3 regions of the Janthinobacterium sp. GW822-FHT07H10 genome follow, and region 3 is predicted to be linked to each of the others. Evidence: predicted binding sites of a transcription regulator. Region 3 holds the regulator's gene; each other region holds the start of a gene.
The links. Region 3 encodes NrdR, which represses ribonucleotide reductase genes. Its sites were predicted from a motif close to CACNANATNTNGTG; they were not measured.

Region 1: the regulator NrdR is predicted to act here: its motif matches at 3,024-3,037, upstream of AC1RDJ_RS02200 (ribonucleoside-diphosphate reductase subunit alpha).
Region 2: the regulator NrdR is predicted to act here: its motif matches at 3,189-3,202, upstream of AC1RDJ_RS21990 (ribonucleoside triphosphate reductase).

Annotation. Positions count from the first base shown of each region.
Region 1 is NZ_JBXAKS010000001.1:486,510-491,847, reverse strand. Features, by position in the region: gene AC1RDJ_RS02200 (ribonucleoside-diphosphate reductase subunit alpha) at 1-2,756, opposite strand, end outside; gene ampD (1,6-anhydro-N-acetylmuramyl-L-alanine amidase AmpD) at 3,151-3,762, opposite strand; gene AC1RDJ_RS02190 (sigma 54-interacting transcriptional regulator) at 3,740-4,840, opposite strand; gene AC1RDJ_RS02185 (PP0621 family protein) at 4,969-5,229, opposite strand; gene AC1RDJ_RS02180 (cytochrome C assembly family protein) at 5,226-5,338, opposite strand, start outside.
Region 2 is NZ_JBXAKS010000011.1:36,265-41,602, forward strand. Features, by position in the region: gene AC1RDJ_RS21975 (Pls/PosA family non-ribosomal peptide synthetase) at 1-348, opposite strand, end outside; gene AC1RDJ_RS21980 (anaerobic ribonucleoside-triphosphate reductase activating protein) at 497-1,204, opposite strand; gene nrdD (anaerobic ribonucleoside-triphosphate reductase) at 1,194-1,394, opposite strand; gene AC1RDJ_RS21990 (ribonucleoside triphosphate reductase) at 1,391-3,142, opposite strand; gene AC1RDJ_RS21995 (hypothetical protein) at 3,266-3,676, opposite strand; gene ubiU (ubiquinone anaerobic biosynthesis protein UbiU) at 3,839-4,876, shown strand; gene ubiV (ubiquinone anaerobic biosynthesis protein UbiV) at 4,886-5,338, shown strand, end outside.
Region 3 is NZ_JBXAKS010000018.1:18,720-24,057, forward strand. Features, by position in the region: gene AC1RDJ_RS26070 (PilW family protein) at 1-427, opposite strand, end outside; gene pilV (type IV pilus modification protein PilV) at 424-1,017, opposite strand; gene nrdR (transcriptional regulator NrdR) at 1,407-1,868, opposite strand; gene glyA (serine hydroxymethyltransferase) at 2,014-3,261, opposite strand; ZMP/ZTP riboswitch at 3,373-3,499, opposite strand; gene ybgC (tol-pal system-associated acyl-CoA thioesterase) at 3,814-4,215, shown strand; gene tolQ (protein TolQ) at 4,262-4,951, shown strand; gene AC1RDJ_RS26100 (ExbD/TolR family protein) at 4,967-5,338, shown strand, end outside.

The DNA of each region.
Region 1 (5,338 bases), on a different contig from region 3:
TTGGAGGTCGATTTCTCCATGTGGGTGGCGGCGATGGTGCGCAGGTAGTAAGTGGTTTTCAGGCCACGCAGCCATGCCAGCTTGTAGGTTTCGTCCAGCTTCTTGCCGGAAGCACCCGCCATGTAGATGTTCAGCGACTGCGCCTGGTCGATCCACTTCTGGCGACGCGAAGCCGCTTCCACCAGCCAGCTTGGCGATACTTCAAAGGCCGTCGCATAGATGTCGCGCAGGTCTTGCGGGATGCGGTCGATCTTCACCAGCGAGCCGTCGAAGTACTTCAGGTCCGAGATCATGACTTCATCCCACAGGTCGCGCGCCTTCAGGTCGCGCACCAGGTAGCCGTTGATCTCGGTGAATTCGCCCGACAGGTTCGATTTCACGTACAGGTTCTGGAACGTCGGCTCGATACAGGCCGATACGCCGATGATGTTCGAGATCGTCGCCGTCGGGGCGATCGCCACGCAATTCGAGTTGCGCATGCCGAACTTGGCGATGCGCTCGCGCACCGGGGTCCAGTCCATGGCCGACGAGGAATCGACTTCCAGGTAGCCGCCGCGCTCTTCGGCCAGCAGTTTGACCGAATCTTGCGGCAGGATGCCGCGGTCCCACAGCGAACCGGCGTACGATTCATAGCGGCCGCGCTCTTCTGCCAGTTCCGTCGACGCCAGGTAGGCGTAGTAGCAGACGGCTTCCATCGAGGTGTCGGCAAACGACACGGCGGCATCCGAGGCGAACGGCACGCGCATCATGTGCAGGCAGTCCTGGAAGCCCATCACGCCCATGCCAACCGGACGGTGGCGCATGTTCGAATTGCGCGCCTTGTCGACGGCGTAGTAGTTGATGTCGATGACGTTGTCGAGCATGCGCATGGCGGTGCGGATGGTCTTGGCCAGCTTGACGTGATCGAGCTTGCCTTCTTTCATGTGCGCCGGCATGTTCACGGAACCGAGGTTGCAGACGGCGATTTCGTCAGGACCCGTGTTCAGCGTGATTTCCGTGCACAGGTTCGAGCTGTGGACGACGCCGACGTGCGACTGCGGGCTGCGGATGTTGCACGGATCCTTGAAGGTGATCCATGGGTGGCCCGTTTCAAACAGCATCGACAGCATCTTGCGCCACAGGTCCAGCGCGGCGATCTTCTTGAACGAACGCATTTCGCCGGCGGCGGCCTTGGCTTCGTAGCCCAGGTACGCCTTTTCAAAGGCCTTGCCGACCAGGTCGTGCAAGTCCGGCGTTTCGGATGGCGAGAACAGGGTCCACTCGCCTTTTTCCATGACGCGCTTCATGAACATGTCGGGAATCCAGTTCGCCGTGTTCATGTCGTGCGTGCGGCGGCGGTCGTCGCCCGTGTTCTTGCGCAGGTCGAGGAATTCCTCGATGTCCATGTGCCAGGTTTCCAGGTAGGCGCAGACGGCGCCCTTGCGCTTGCCGCCCTGGTTGACTGCCACGGCCGTGTCGTTGACCACTTTCAGGAACGGCACCACGCCTTGCGACTTGCCGTTGGTGCCCTTGATGTGGGCGCCCAGGGCGCGCACTGGCGTCCAGTCGTTGCCCAGGCCGCCGGCGTACTTGGCCAGCAGCGCGTTGTCCTTGATGGCGTCGTAGATGCCTTCGAGGTCATCCGACACGGTGCTCAGGTAGCACGACGACAGCTGCGAGCGCAGGGTGCCCGAGTTGAACAGGGTCGGGGTCGAGCTCATGAAGTCGAACGAGGACAGCAGCTTGTAGAACTCGATGGCGCGCGCTTCGCGGTCCGCTTCGTTCAGCGACAGGCCCATGGCCACGCGCATGTAGAAGGCCTGCGGCATTTCGATGCGCACGTCATGGATGTGCAGGAAGTAGCGGTCATACAGGGTTTGCAGGCCGATGTAACCGAATTGCAAGTCGCGGTCGGCGACGATGGCTTTCGCCAGGCGTTCCAGGTCGAAGCTGGCCAGTACCGGATTCAGCAGGTCGTTGGCGATGCCCTTGGCAATATATGCGGGGAAATACGTCAGGTATTCGGCGGCAGCGGCCGCTTGCGGCACTTCCTTGCCGAACACTTCCTTGCGCACCGTGTGCAGCAGGATGCGGGCCGTGACCTGGCTGTAGGCCGGATCTTTTTCCATCAGCGCGCGCGCCGCCAGGATGGCCGACTTGTGCAGCTCTTCGACGGGCACGCCGTCGTACAGGTTTTTCACGGTCTCGGCCAGGATGGCGTCGGCATCGACGTGCTTTTCCAGACCGGCGCAGGCGGCGTTGATCAGGTCGCGCACTTCCTGCATGTCCAGCAGGCGGCGCACGCCGTTGTCGGTGACGTTCAGCTGGGGCGCCGTGACTTGCGCGGAAGCGCCTTGCGCTTCCTTCTGCAGGCGGCGCTCTTCCATGTGCTTGGCGCGGTACAGCACGTAGGCACGCGCCACATCATGCTCGCCCGAACGCATCAGCGACAATTCCACCTGGTCTTGCACGTCTTCGATATGGAAGGTGCCGCCGCCCGGATGGCGGCGCACCAGCGCGGCCACGACACCGTCAGTCAATTGTTCCACCAGTTCGCGGATGCGTGCCGACGCCGCGCCCTGGCCGCCGTTAACGGCCAAAAACGCCTTGGTCATGGCGATGGCGATCTTCGAAGGCTCAAATGCCACCACCGCACCGTTGCGGCGGATGATGCGATAGTCGCCCAAGGCTGCGCCGGTACTTGCCACGCTGTGGGCCGCGCTGGGCGCTGGCGATGCTGGCGTTGGATTGATGGAAATATCTTGAGGTGATTGCATTGAAGCTCCCGTTGTCAGCTAAAGTCAGCCTGCAGTTTTGCTGCCGCGTGTGTTGTTGAATAGAACGCCCGATGCTCAGGGTTTCTTCAGGTAATATTGTTGCTAAATAATAAATTCATAATGCGCAAACAGGGTCAGAATCCATATTGCCAAACCGTACTGCCGGGCTGGCGCGAAACACGATCAAGGGTGATAAACCGCCAGTTCCCGTTGCCATACCGGCAAGCAGGGTAGCTTTGACAATAATTCTGAAAACGTCTGAGATGGCACTACATATAGTCTTTAAATCCAAGTTCTGCACTAATTGTAGTGCCCATCGAAATGGGATGCAATAGTTTTCCGGCATCCGCCAGCGTAATTTTTTGTACTTTCTTATACGATTTCGGTTGACTTTTCAGGGCAGCGGCGGGAAGCCCAATGCCCGCGAAGTAAGCGCTAACGCAGCTTGCCGCGCCAGGGTTTCCAGCCAGCATACTTGATAAAAATGCCAGTCAAAAAATGGCCCCGGATCCGTCTTCCTGCCCGGCGCAATATGTTCATGTCCACGCACCTGGCTCAGCCCGTAGCGCGCCACCAGCGCCGCCGTCAATGCCGCCAGGACATGGTATTGCCGCGGCTGAAAGGGCACGCAGTCCGAGCCTTCCATTTCGATACCGATCGAATATCCATTGCACTGCGGGCGTCCCTCGAACGAGGACGTGCCGGCATGCCAGGCGCGCTGGTCAGCCGAAACATATTGCAACAGCGCACCATCGCGCCGCACAAAAAAGTGCGCCGACACCTGCAAGCCACGCAGGTCGGCGAAAGAAGGATCGGCATTATAATCTACCCGGCCGGTAAACAAGTCCGACACATGCGGCCCGCCAAAGTGGCCACCGGGCAAACTGATGTTATGGATCACCAGCAAGTCGATTTGCGCGCCATCGGGCCGCGCATCCCAGTACGGCGATTCGTAGCGCACGGCGCCATCGCACCAGCCGTCTTCATCTATCTTCCATGCCGTCATCAAGCCGGGGCTCCTGTATCGTCAATTTTTGCATTCTGTAACGCAACTGGCGCACGCTGAGCCCCAGTTGCCGCGCCGCCCGCCCGCGGTGATAGCGTTCCCGCTCCAGCGCCAGCACGATCATGTCGCGCTCGGCCCGGCACAGATACGCCGCCAATGGCAGGACGGCCACCTCGCCGCGCGGCGCCATGCCGGGCAGCGACAGTTGCCGCTCCAGTCCGGGCGCCGCCACTTCCAACGGTGCGGCGCCAGCCGCGGCGCGCATCGGCGCGGGGACCGGAAGCGGGACGGCTGGCGGCAAGCCCAGGCCGTCGAGCGCGATCACGCCGCCGTCGGCGAAAGCCAGCGCCCGTTCCAGCAGGTTTTCCAGCTCGCGCACATTGCCTGGAAACGCATAATTGCCCAGTGCCGCCAGCACCGGCGGCGCCAGCCGCACGGCCTGCCTTGGCGCCAGGCGCGCCAGTATCGCCTCACATAATACCTGCAGATCGCCGAGCCGTTCCCGCAACGGCGGCACGGCCAGCTCGATCACATTGAGCCGGTAATACAGATCGCGGCGAAAGGTGCCGGCCGCCACGCCGCGCGCCAGGCCATGCTGGCTGGCGCACAGGATGCGCACATCGACGGCTTCGTCGGTGCTGCCGCCCAGCTTGCGCACGCGGCGCTCCTGCAGGGCGCGCAACAGCTTTACCTGCATGGCCAGCGGCAGGTCGTCGACTTCATCGAGCAGCAGGCTGCCGCCGTGCGCGGCCTGGAACAGGCCCTGCCGTTCATGCAGCGCGCCCGTATAGGCGCCCTGGCGGCAGCCAAAGAATTCCGCCTCCATCAGCGCTTCGGGAATCGCCCCGCAATTGACGGCGATAAACGGAAAAGGGGCGCGCGCGCCCTGCGCATGGATGGCGCGCGCCGCCAACTCCTTGCCGCTGCCCGACTCGCCGCGGATGGCCACCGGCGCGCCGCAGCAGGCGATGCGGCCGATCTGCGCGCGCAGCGCCTGCATGGCGGCCGAGTTGCCACTCAATTGCGGTGCCGGCGGCATGCCGATGGCGGCCACGGTACGCGGGCTGAGGCGGGACATGGACTGGCCTTTCTGCGATGGCGCTACGGGTCGCTTCCTGCAGATGCTACGCCAGACTGGCGGTGGGGGACGTTACGATACGGATGAGCAATGCGGAAGGCGGCGGCCTACCTGCCCGCCGGCCGACACTACAGGGTGGCGTGCGCGTGACTGCAGTAATCGTGGCCCTTGGCCTGCACGTTTTCGGAAGCCGGGTAGTACACGCCGCAATGGGCGCAGCACAGCATCAGCTCGGCATCGGGCAATTCCTGCGGCCGGCCGGGCGGTGCAAACGGATGCGGCGGCTGTTGCTGCTGCGCGCGGGCGCGCTGCTGCATGCCGCGGATCTTGCTGCGGATAGCGAACAGCACCAGGAACACCAGCGCCAGCCAGAATAAAACACGTGTCATGCGAATCCTCGGTGTAAAACCACTTCAAGTACAAAACGGCTGCCGACATAGGCCAGTAGCAAGGTAGCGAAACCGGCCAGTGTAAAGCTCAAGGCCGTCTTGCCGCGCC
Region 2 (5,338 bases), on a different contig from region 3:
GGGCGTGTCTTCGTCGACGGGCAGCCAGGCGGCGCCCGCCTTGGCGATGGCCGCCTGCATCAGCAGCAGGTGGGCGCCGCGCGGCAGCCACAGCCCCACGATATCGCCGGGCTGGACGCCGGCCGCCACCAGGCGCGCCGCCGCCAGGCCGGCCTGGGCATCGAGTTCCGCATAGGTGATGCGGCGCGCGCCGTCGATCAGTGCGACTTGCTGCGGGCAGCGGCGCGCCGTCGCTTCCAGCAGGTCGGCCAGCACTTCCTCGCGCAGCAAATCCGGTCGCGGCGGACCGTACAGGATGTCGGCGTGGGTGGAGGGGGTGCCTGGGCTGGCTGCGGTGAAATCGTTCATGGATGACGCTTATCTGTAGTGCTGTGTGATGGATCAGACGGGCCGCGCGTGGTGCGCGGCGCAGTTGATACATTACAGCAAGCAGGGCATTTCAGCGTTGCAGAACGGGGAATTTTGTGGGGCTTTCAGCAATTATGTGGCTGCAGGCTCAATTGCCATGGTTACGGAATGTAAAACGGGGAAACATGGCGCCCAGTTGCGCCAGGGTCTGCGCCGCCGGATAGCCGTGCAGGGGGCGGCCGGCCAGCGCCGCATCGAGGCAGCCGTCGGCGCGGAACTGCTGCAGCACGTAGTTGCTGACGCCTTTGCCGGCCAGGGTGGCGGCCAGGGCCAGCAGCTGTTCATCGGGCAGCAGGTCCGGGTGGGCCGTGGTGCGGCATTCGTAGGCGACGCCGCTGGCCAGGATGGCGTCCAGGCAGGCGCGCGCCGGATCGCCGCTGCCGGCGACGCGGGTCACATGACGATAGTCGGCAAACGGCGCCTTGATGTCGAAGCCCACCCAGTCGAGCAGGGGCAGCACCTCGGTCAGGCGCTGCGGATAGATGCAGGCCGTATGCAGGCCGATGCCGAAGCCCAGCGCCTTGACCTCGACGATGGCGCGTCCCAGCGCCGGGTCCATGCAGGCCTCGCCGCCGCTGAAGACGACGGCGTCGACCAGGCCCACGCGGCGGCGCAGCCAGGTCAGGACGTCGCGCCAGGGCATCGCGCCGTCCGGCGTGCGCGCCTGCAGGTGCGGATTGTGGCAATAGCCGCAGCGCCACGGGCAGCCCTGCACGAAGACCACGGCCGCCAGCTTGCCCGGATAGTCGCTGGCGGAAAAGGGCGTCAGGCCGCCCACTTTCAGTTCAGCCGCCATGGCAGGCGGGCTGGCCAAGCCGGGCGCCCGTTTCCGTAAAGTACTGGCGCTCGTGGAATTCGCCCTGTTTGCCGATGTTGAACGAGGCAACGGGACGGTGATAGCCCATCACGCGGGTCCAGATTTCGCAGCGCTGGCGTTCGCTGTCGACGAGAGTGATGGCGGGAGTGAAGTCGGGACGTGCGTTCATGGCGTTTCCTCAAGAGATGCAACAGGGTGGGCCTGCTTGCGGGCGATGAGCTCCGCGTCGCAGGTGGGACAGAATTCGTGCTTGCCGGCCAGGTAGCCGTGGCGCGGGCAGATGGAAAACGTGGGCGTGACCGTGATGTAGGGCAGCGAGAAGCGGCTCAGGGCGCGCTTCACGAGTTCGCGGCAGGCGTTGGCGTCCGACAGCGCTTCCGTCATGTACAGGTGCAGCACCGTGCCCCCCGTATACTTGCGCTGCAGCGCATCCTGCAGTTCCAGCGCCTCGAACGGGTCGTCCGTATGGCCCACGGGCAGCTGCGAGGAATTCGTGTAGTAGGGGTTGTCCGGCGTGCCCGCCTGCAGGATGGCGGGGAAGCGCTTGCGGTCTTCGCGGGCGAAGCGGTAGGTCGTGCCCTCGGCCGGCGTCGCTTCCAGGTTGTACATATGCCCCGTCTCTTCCTGGAATGCCAGCATGCGGGCGCGCACGTGGTCGAGCAGGCGCACGGCCAGCGCATGGCCTTCGGGCGCCGTGATGTCATAGGCGTCGCCGCTGAAATTGCGGATCATCTCGTTGATGCCGTTCACGCCCAGCGTGGAAAAGTGGTTGCGCAGGGTGCCCAGGTAGCGTTTCGTGTAGGGGAACAGGCCTTGCTGCATCAGTTCCTCGATGGTGGTGCGCTTGATTTCCAGGCTGGTCTTGCCCAGTTCCAGCAGGCGGTCCAGGTCGGCCAGCAGCGCTTTCTCGTCGCCGCGCCACAAATGGCCCAGGCGCGCGCAGTTGACCGTCACCACGCCGAGGGATCCGGTCTGCTCGGCCGAACCGAACAGGCCGTTGCCGCGTTTCAGCAGTTCGCGCAAGTCCAGCTGCAATCGGCAGCACATGGAGCGGATCATGTTCGGCTTGAGTTCCGAATTGATGAAATTCTGGAAGTAGGGCAGGCCGTAGCGGGCCGTCATCTCGAACAGGCGTTCGGCGTTCTCGCTATGCCAGTCGAAGTCCTCGGTGATGTTGTAGGTCGGGATGGGGAACGTGAAGACGCGACCCTTGGCGTCGCCCGCCATCATGATCTCGATGTAGGCGCGGTTGATCATGTCCATCTCGGCCTGCAGCTCGCCATAGCAGAAGTCCATCTCCTGGCCGGCGATGACGGGGATCTGCTCGCGCAGGTCGTCCGGGCAGACCCAGTCGAAGGTGAGGTTGGTGAACGGCGTCTGCGTGCCCCAGCGCGATGGCACGTTGAGGTTGAAGATCAGCTCCTGCATGGACTGGCGCACGTCCTCGTAGCGCAGGCTGTCCTTGCGGATGAAGGGCGCCATGTAGGTGTCGAAGGAGCTGAACGCCTGCGCGCCGGCCCATTCGTTTTGCAGCGTGCCGAGGAAGTTGACGATCTGGCCGATGGCGCTCGACATATGCTTCGGCGGGCTCGATTCGATCTTGCCCGGCACGCCATTCAAGCCTTCGTGCAGCAGGGTGCGCAGCGACCAGCCGGCGCAATAGCCGGCCAGCATGTCGAGGTCGTGGATGTGCAGGGCCGCTTCGCGGTGCGCCGCACCCACAGCCGGCGGGTACACCTGGTCGAGCCAGTAGTTGGCGATGACCTTGCCCGAGACGTTGAGGATCAGGCCGCCCAGGGAATAACCCTGGTTGGCGTTGGCGTTCACGCGCCAGTCGCGCCGGTCCAGATATTCATTGACGGACGCGGCGACATCGACCTGGCCGGGGGCTGCTCTTGCTGGTGCTGTAGTTGACATGGAATCTCCAATAAACACAACATGCGGTGTTTTCATGGAGATTAATCACTAAATGTAGTGACGTCAAAGGGGGCGTACAGTTGCTTGCCAAATCCTTGACGCAGGTGAAAAAAGCGCCCCCGTTTACTTTTTCGCGCGCCCCTGGCGCAGGATGAAGCAGCTCAGGCCGAACCAGGCGGCGCCGCAGACGGCGATGCTGAGGAGGGAGGCGGGCAGCACGTGCGCCCAGATTTCCAGCGGCGAGAACGTGCTCCAGCTGGCGACGCGCAAGTCGAAGGTGACGTAGTTCGCCAGCAGCCAGTAGACGGCCAGCAGGCCCGTGCAGATGGCCGCCTGGCGCGGCACGGACATGGCGCGGCGCGCCAAGGCGGCCTGCAGGAACAGCAGCAGCACGCCCGGATACGCGCCCAGTACCTCGGGCGACAGGATGGACAGCGTCTCGGCGTCAAGGCCGTCGGCCGGCGCCGCCCACTGCACCTGCAGCACGGTGAGGAACAGGGTCAGCAGGAAGATCAGCAGCGGTTTGCGGGGCATGGCGGTCAGTGGAATCGGGTAATGGGACGGGCATTTTACAGCCAGGTCAAGCAATTCGCGCGCGTGCCGGCCATGCATGCATTCCTTCACCTGGGTCAAGGACTGGGCGCCATGGGCGGGGCTATAGTCTGCACCCTGAGCCGACACAGGAATGTGAATATCATGATGCTTGAAGCAACCACCGCCACCCGCGTGGCCGGACCGCTGGAACTGGTCTGTCCCGCCGGCAGCCTGCCCGCCCTGAAAGCGGCCGTCGACAATGGCGCCGACACCGTGTACCTGGGTTTTCGCGACGCCACCAACGCGCGCAATTTCGCCGGCCTCAATTTCGACGAGAAGGCCATCGCCGAGGGCGTGCGCTATGCGCACCAGTATGGACGCAAGGTCTTGCTGGCCTTGAATACCTATCCGCAGCCGCACAACTGGGCCGTATGGCGCAGCGCCATCGACCGCGCCGCGCAGGCCGGCATCGACGCCATGATCGTCGCCGATCCGGGCCTGATGGCGTATGCGGCCCAGCACCAGCCGCAGCTGCGCCTGCACCTGTCCGTGCAGGGGTCGGCCACCAATTACGAGGCCATCAATTTTTACCATGAACACTTCGGCATCGCCCGCGCCGTGCTGCCGCGCGTGCTGTCCATGGCGCAGGTCGAGCAATTGATCGCCAAGACGGATGTCGAGATCGAGGTCTTCGGCTTCGGCAGCCTGTGCGTGATGGTCGAGGGCCGCTGCGCGCTGTCCTCGTATGCGACGGGCGAGGCGCCGAATACCCACGGCGTGTGCTCGCCGGCCAAGGCCGTGCGCTGGCTGGAGACGCCGAACGGCCTGGAGTCGCGCCTGAACGGCGTGCTGATCGACCGTTACGCGCCGGGCGAGAACGCCAGCTACCCGACCCTGTGCAAGGGACGTTTCGAGGTCAACGACGAAGAGTATTACGCGATCGAGGAGCCGGCCAGCCTGAATACCCTGGCGCTGCTGCCGCAATTGATCGCCATGGGCGTGCGCGCCGTGAAGATCGAAGGGCGCCAGCGCAGCCCCGCCTACGTGGCGCAGGTGACGCGCGTGTGGCGCGAGGCGATCGACGCCTGCCGCGAAGGCAATGCGCGCTACGCCGTCAAGCCGGGCTGGATGGCGGCCATGGACAAGCTGGCCGAGGGCCAGCAGCACACGTTGGGCGCTTACCACCGCTCCTGGAAATAAAGGATGAACATGCTGAAACTCTCTTTGGGCCCCTTGCTGTACTACTGGCCGCGCGCCACCGTGTTCGAGTTTTACCAGCAGATCGCCGGCACCGCCGTCGATATCGTCTACCTGGGCGAAACCGTGTGCTCGCGCCGGCATGAACTGCGCCTGGCCGACTGGCTCGACATCGCCGACATGCTGGCCGCAGCCGGCAAGGAAGTGGTGCTGTCGACGCAGGCGCTGATCGAGGCGGGCGCCGAACTGGCGACCCTGCGCCGCATCACGGGCAATGGCCGCTATGCGGTCGAGGCGAACGACATGGGCGCCGTGCACTGCATGGCGAAGGGCGCGCCTTTCGTCGCCGGCCCGCACCTGAACCTGTTCAATGGTCCCAGCCTGCAATTGCTGGCGCGCCTGGGCGCCCGGCGCTGGGTGATGCCGCTGGAAATGGGCCAGGAAGCGCTGGCCGAGATGCAGCGC
Region 3 (5,338 bases):
CAAAGCCGGCGCAATTGAGGACGGAGCCATCGCCGTTCTCTCCCGTGCCGGCGCCGTAATAGCGCAAGGCCAGCACGTCGCTACCATGCACGGCGGCCGGCAGCGGCTGGCTGATGCCCTCGCTGTTCTTGTCCAGGCTGTGCGCGTCGAGTCCGGCGATATTGGCGCTGTCATACGCCGCGTGGGCGACCGGCGCGGCGCTGCTGTCCCAATTCACGTACGCCGTCTGGCGCACGGCCCTGGCGATGGCATCGAGCACATAGCGGCCGTTGTCATCCAGGCGCGCGCTGGCGGACTGGTCGAAGTAACTGCCGCTGGCCGCCAGCAGCACGGTGCTGGCGGCCAGCATCAGCAAGGCAGCCAGGGACAGGGCCACCAGCAATTCAACCAGGCTCATGCCGCCACGCCGGCGTCGTGCGGCATTCATGCGCCGCCTCCGCCCAGTTGCAATGCCAGCTTGGGCAGCGACTCGCCGGCCCCATTCACGGCAGGCTTGCCGTCGGGACGGCGGCCGCGCCAGCCCAGCTTGATGACGATGGGCGCACCCTTGCCGCCGCTGCAAGCCCAGTGCAAGCCTTGCGCGGCGCTGTCCCATGCCTGGGCGTCGCGGCAGATCAGCAGGCGCGCGCCGGGCAAGGCGGCATGCAGCTGCTGTTTCCACTCGGCGATGTCGAATTGCGCCAGCTGTGCCGCGCCGCAGGCGGCGGCGCCAAAGCAGTCGGGCGCGCCGCCAGGCGGTTCGGCACCATCCGGCGCCGCTTCGTAAGCCAGGTTCAAATAGGGATTGTTGGCGTCGGGACCATGCAGGAGGCCGCCATTGGCGCGCATGCGCTCGGCCATGCCAGAAGCCAGCTGGGCGCCGGCCGACAGCAGCGCCGACTCATGGCGCGCGCGCAGGGAAGTCAGCTGCAATATGCTGGCGCCGAGCAAGCCCAGCGCCAGTAGCAGCAGCGACACCAGCACCTCGACCAGGCTGCTGCCGTCCATCGTCGCCCTGCGGCGGCCTCCGTTGTCCATGAAGTGCTCCCTCGCGCAAAACGGACCGCAGGAACGGGCGGCCCAGCTACACGATAGGCGCGGTCAAAGACTCTGGTATGCGGCAGCGCAAACGATGTGGCAAAAAGGCGCGGCGCGAAGAAAAAACGCTGCTGGAATTGATCAGACCGCTTGCAAGAAACGCCAGGCAAGCAGCAGCCTCGCGCGCGGCATGGCCAGGTGGCGCCTACACGCGGCCGTGACGATGCGGCCATAGGGCGGCCAGCCCTGCAGGGTGCATCGAGTCTGGACGATGGACGAATGAGATGGTGCGACAGTGAGGCGACGAATCGCCGGGACGGCAAGGCGCCGAAACGTCCGCGGCATGCCAGCCGCCAGCGCGCCGCGATCAGACGCAAGTCAGGGGCAAATCAGGGCTTGCGCGCCTGTCCCACTTCGGCGATCGCATCCTGGAACTCGGCCAGGTCTTCGAAATTCTTGTAGACGGAAGCGAAGCGGATGTAGGCGATCTTGTCGAGACGCTTCAATTCCTGCATGACGAGTTCGCCGATATAGCCGGAATCGACTTCGCGCAAGCCGCTGGTCAGCAGTTTTTCCTGGATGGACGCGATGGCCGTGTCCACTGAGGCGGCCGCGACGGGGCGCTTGCGCAAGGCCAGCATCAAACTGCCGCGCAACTTATCCGCAGCGAACTCCGTCCGGCTGCCATTCTTTTTGACGACGGCCGGCATGATAAGTTCAATGCGCTCATAGGTGGTGAAGCGCTTGTCGCATTTGCTGCAGCGGCGCCGCCGCCGTATGGCATCCCCTTCCTCCGATACGCGCGTATCGAGAACCTGGGTGTCGCCGTGCTGGCAAAATGGACATTTCATGTGGCGGATACAACTTTATAGTAGTGAATGACGGAAAATCGCCGCTCTTAAATTAAAGGGCGCCCGAATCACTCCGGGCGCCCATGGGCACAACGGAATGTGTCAGACAGAATCTTACTCTGTATGACACATTCTGGACAAATAATTATGCGGCGTAGACCGGGTGCGCGTCGGCCAGCACTTTCACGGCCGCTTTCACGCGCTCGATGGTGGCGGCGTCATGCGGATTGTCCAGCACGTCGGCGATCAGGTTGCCCACTTCTTCCGCTTGCGCTTCCTTGAAGCCGCGCGTCGTCATCGCCGGGCTGCCCAGGCGGATGCCCGAGGTGACGAATGGCTTTTGCGGGTCGTTCGGGATGCCGTTCTTGTTGCAGGTGATGTGCGCGGAACCGAGGATGGCTTCGGCTTCCTTGCCCGTCAGGTTCTTGGCGCGCAGGTCGACCAGCATGACGTGCGATTCGGTGCCGCCGGAAACAATGCGCAGGCCGCGCTTGATCAGGGTTTTCGCCAGCACGTCGGCGTTCTTGATCACTTGCTTCTGGTAGTCGACGAATTCAGGGCTCAGCGCTTCCTTGAAGGCGACGGCCTTGCCGGCGATCACGTGCATCAGCGGGCCGCCCTGGATGCCGGGGAAGATGGCCGAGTTGATGGCTTTTTCGTGCTCGGCCTTCATCAGGATGATGCCGCCGCGCGGGCCGCGCAGCGATTTGTGCGTGGTCGAGGTGACGAAGTCGGCGAATGGCACCGGGTTCGGGTACAGGCCGGCGGCGATCAGGCCGGCGTAGTGGGCCATGTCGACCATGAAATAGGCGCCCACTTCCTTGGCGATCTTGCTGAAACGCTCGAAGTCGATCTTTTTCGAGAATGCCGAAGCGCCGGCGATGATCAGCTTGGGCTTGCGTTCGCGCGCCAGGCGCTCCATGGCCTCGTAGTCGATGTCTTCTTCCGCCGTCAAGCCATACGACACCACGTCGAACCATTTGCCGGACATGTTCAGCGGCATGCCGTGCGTCAGGTGGCCGCCTTCGGCCAGCGACATACCCATGATCAGGTCGCCTGGTTTCAGCATGGCGAAGAACACGCCCTGGTTCGCTTGCGAGCCCGAGTTCGGCTGCACGTTCGCGCATTCGGCGCCGAACAGCTGTTTCACGCGGTCGATCGCCAGTTGCTCGGCCACGTCGACGTATTCGCAGCCGCCGTAGTAGCGCTTGCCTGGATAGCCTTCGGCATACTTGTTCGTCAGTTGCGAACCTTGCGCTTCCATCACGGCTGGCGAGGTGTAGTTTTCCGACGCGATCAACTCGATGTGATCGTGCTGGCGCACGTTTTCTTTTTGAATGACGGCGAACAATTCAGGATCGACGTTGGCGAGGGTGTGATCTTTTGCAAACATGTAAAAACTCCAAGTATGAGGGTGCTTGTACTGGCAGGTTGGATCGAATGAGGGGCGCCGGCGTTAAGTGAATAACAACATTGGACAGGCAGCCTCTTCGTGCTTTTCCATAGTGGCTACCCAGGCGAACGGCTGATGAAAAATCTCACGTTTCCCGGTGGGTGTCCACCTTTCGCCGGTAAGCGGACCGCCACACTGTGGAGATCGCTTCGACTTTTCGCCAGTCACGTGAGACGTAATGGAAATCAAATTGTAAGTTAAGTGCTCAAATTGAGCAAGGAATGCAACGGTGCGGCTATAATCGCCGCGCGCCATGCAAGCCCGGGCACGCCGCAGCATCAACCGGGCCGCTACGCTAGTTCTTAAGCTGAACTTAAACCTGGCTGCGGCATGTAAGCGTATGTTACGAAGCTTGCCATTGGACACCCCAGACTTACAATGCTGCGGTGCAACTTGCATGCTGCTTTTGCATGGCATTCAGGCAAGCGCCTCAAGTCACAAGAAGAAAAATCGCGTAAAATGTTGCTCAATCTCACTACTGGCGCAATAAACATGCCTTCAGTCTTTACCTGGAACGTACGTGTCTACTATGAAGACACCGACGCCGGTGGCATCGTTTACTACGCAAACTACCTGAAGTTCTTTGAGCGCGCGCGCACAGAATGGCTGCGCGCCATCGAGGTAGGCCAGCAGGAATTGCTGCAACAGCACGACGCGATGTTCGTTGTCAAAAGCGTCAACGCCGACTATCATGCGCCGGCCAGACTCGATGACACGATAAGATTAACCTTAAGCATAGAGAAAATGGGGCGCGCCTCCATCGTTTTCCTGCAACAAGCCTGGTGCGGCGACAGCCTGCTCAATACGGCACGCGTCAAGATCGGCTGCGTCGACTCGGCACTGCGCCCGCGCGCCGTGCCTGATGCAGTGGCGGCCCGCATGCGCGCCGCCTGAGCCCTACCCGCCACCCCCGGATAATTCACCAACAGACTGCCAGCCAATGAACGTTACACAAGATCTTTCTTTCCTCGCGCTCATCTCCAATGCCCACCTGATCGTGCAATTGATCATGGCCCTGCTGTTGCTGATCTCCCTCACCAGCTGGACCTACATTTTCCGCAAGATGTTTGCGGTACGTCAGGCCCGCAAGCAAACCATCGAATTTGAACGCAGCTTCTGGGCCGGCGGCAACCTGCATGCGCTGCACCAGAGCGCCAACGGCAACCGCGACCAGAGCGGCGCGCTGGCCCGCATCTTCGATGCCGGCATGGGCGAATTCATCAAGGGCAAGGCCTCGTACGGTTCGCGCGAAGCGCTCGACGTCGGCGCCGTGCTCGACGGCGCCCGCCGCGCCATGCGCGCCGCCTTCCAGCGCGAAATGGACGTGCTCGAATCGCACCTGGCCTTCCTCGCGTCCGTCGGCTCCGTCTCGCCGTACATCGGCCTGCTCGGCACCGTGTGGGGCATCATGAACGCCTTCCGCGGCCTGGCCAACGTGCAGCAAGCCACGCTGGCCGCCGTCGCGCCCGGCATTGCCGAAGCGCTGATCGCCACCGCCATCGGCCTGTTCGCGGCCATTCCCGCCGTCGTGGCCTACAACCGTTTCTCGCATGATATCGACCGCCTGGCGATCCGCTTCGAAAGCTTCGTCGAGGAATTCTCCAACATCCTGCAGCGCCAGTCGCGCTAAGAGGGGGCAGCGTCCATGGGCTCTTCATTCAATAGCGGCGGCATGCGCGGCGGCCGAGGCCGCAAGTTCAAGTCGGAAATCAACGTCGTGCCATATATCGACGTGATGCTGGTACTGCTGATCATTTTCATGGTGATGCCGTCGTCGAACAATCCCAGCGTGGTGAACCTGCCCAACGCGGAAAAGACGGCGAAACCGCCCGATGACTATATCCAGATCGTGCTCAAGCCGAACGGCTCGCTGTCGATCGGCGTGATCGGCAAGGAACAGCTGGCGCCGGAAACGGAACCGAACCGCGACGCCCTGCTGCGCAAGCTGCGTGGCTTGCACGAGACCAATCCCGACTATCCCGTGCTGATCGCGGGCGACAAGGAAAGCAAGTACGAC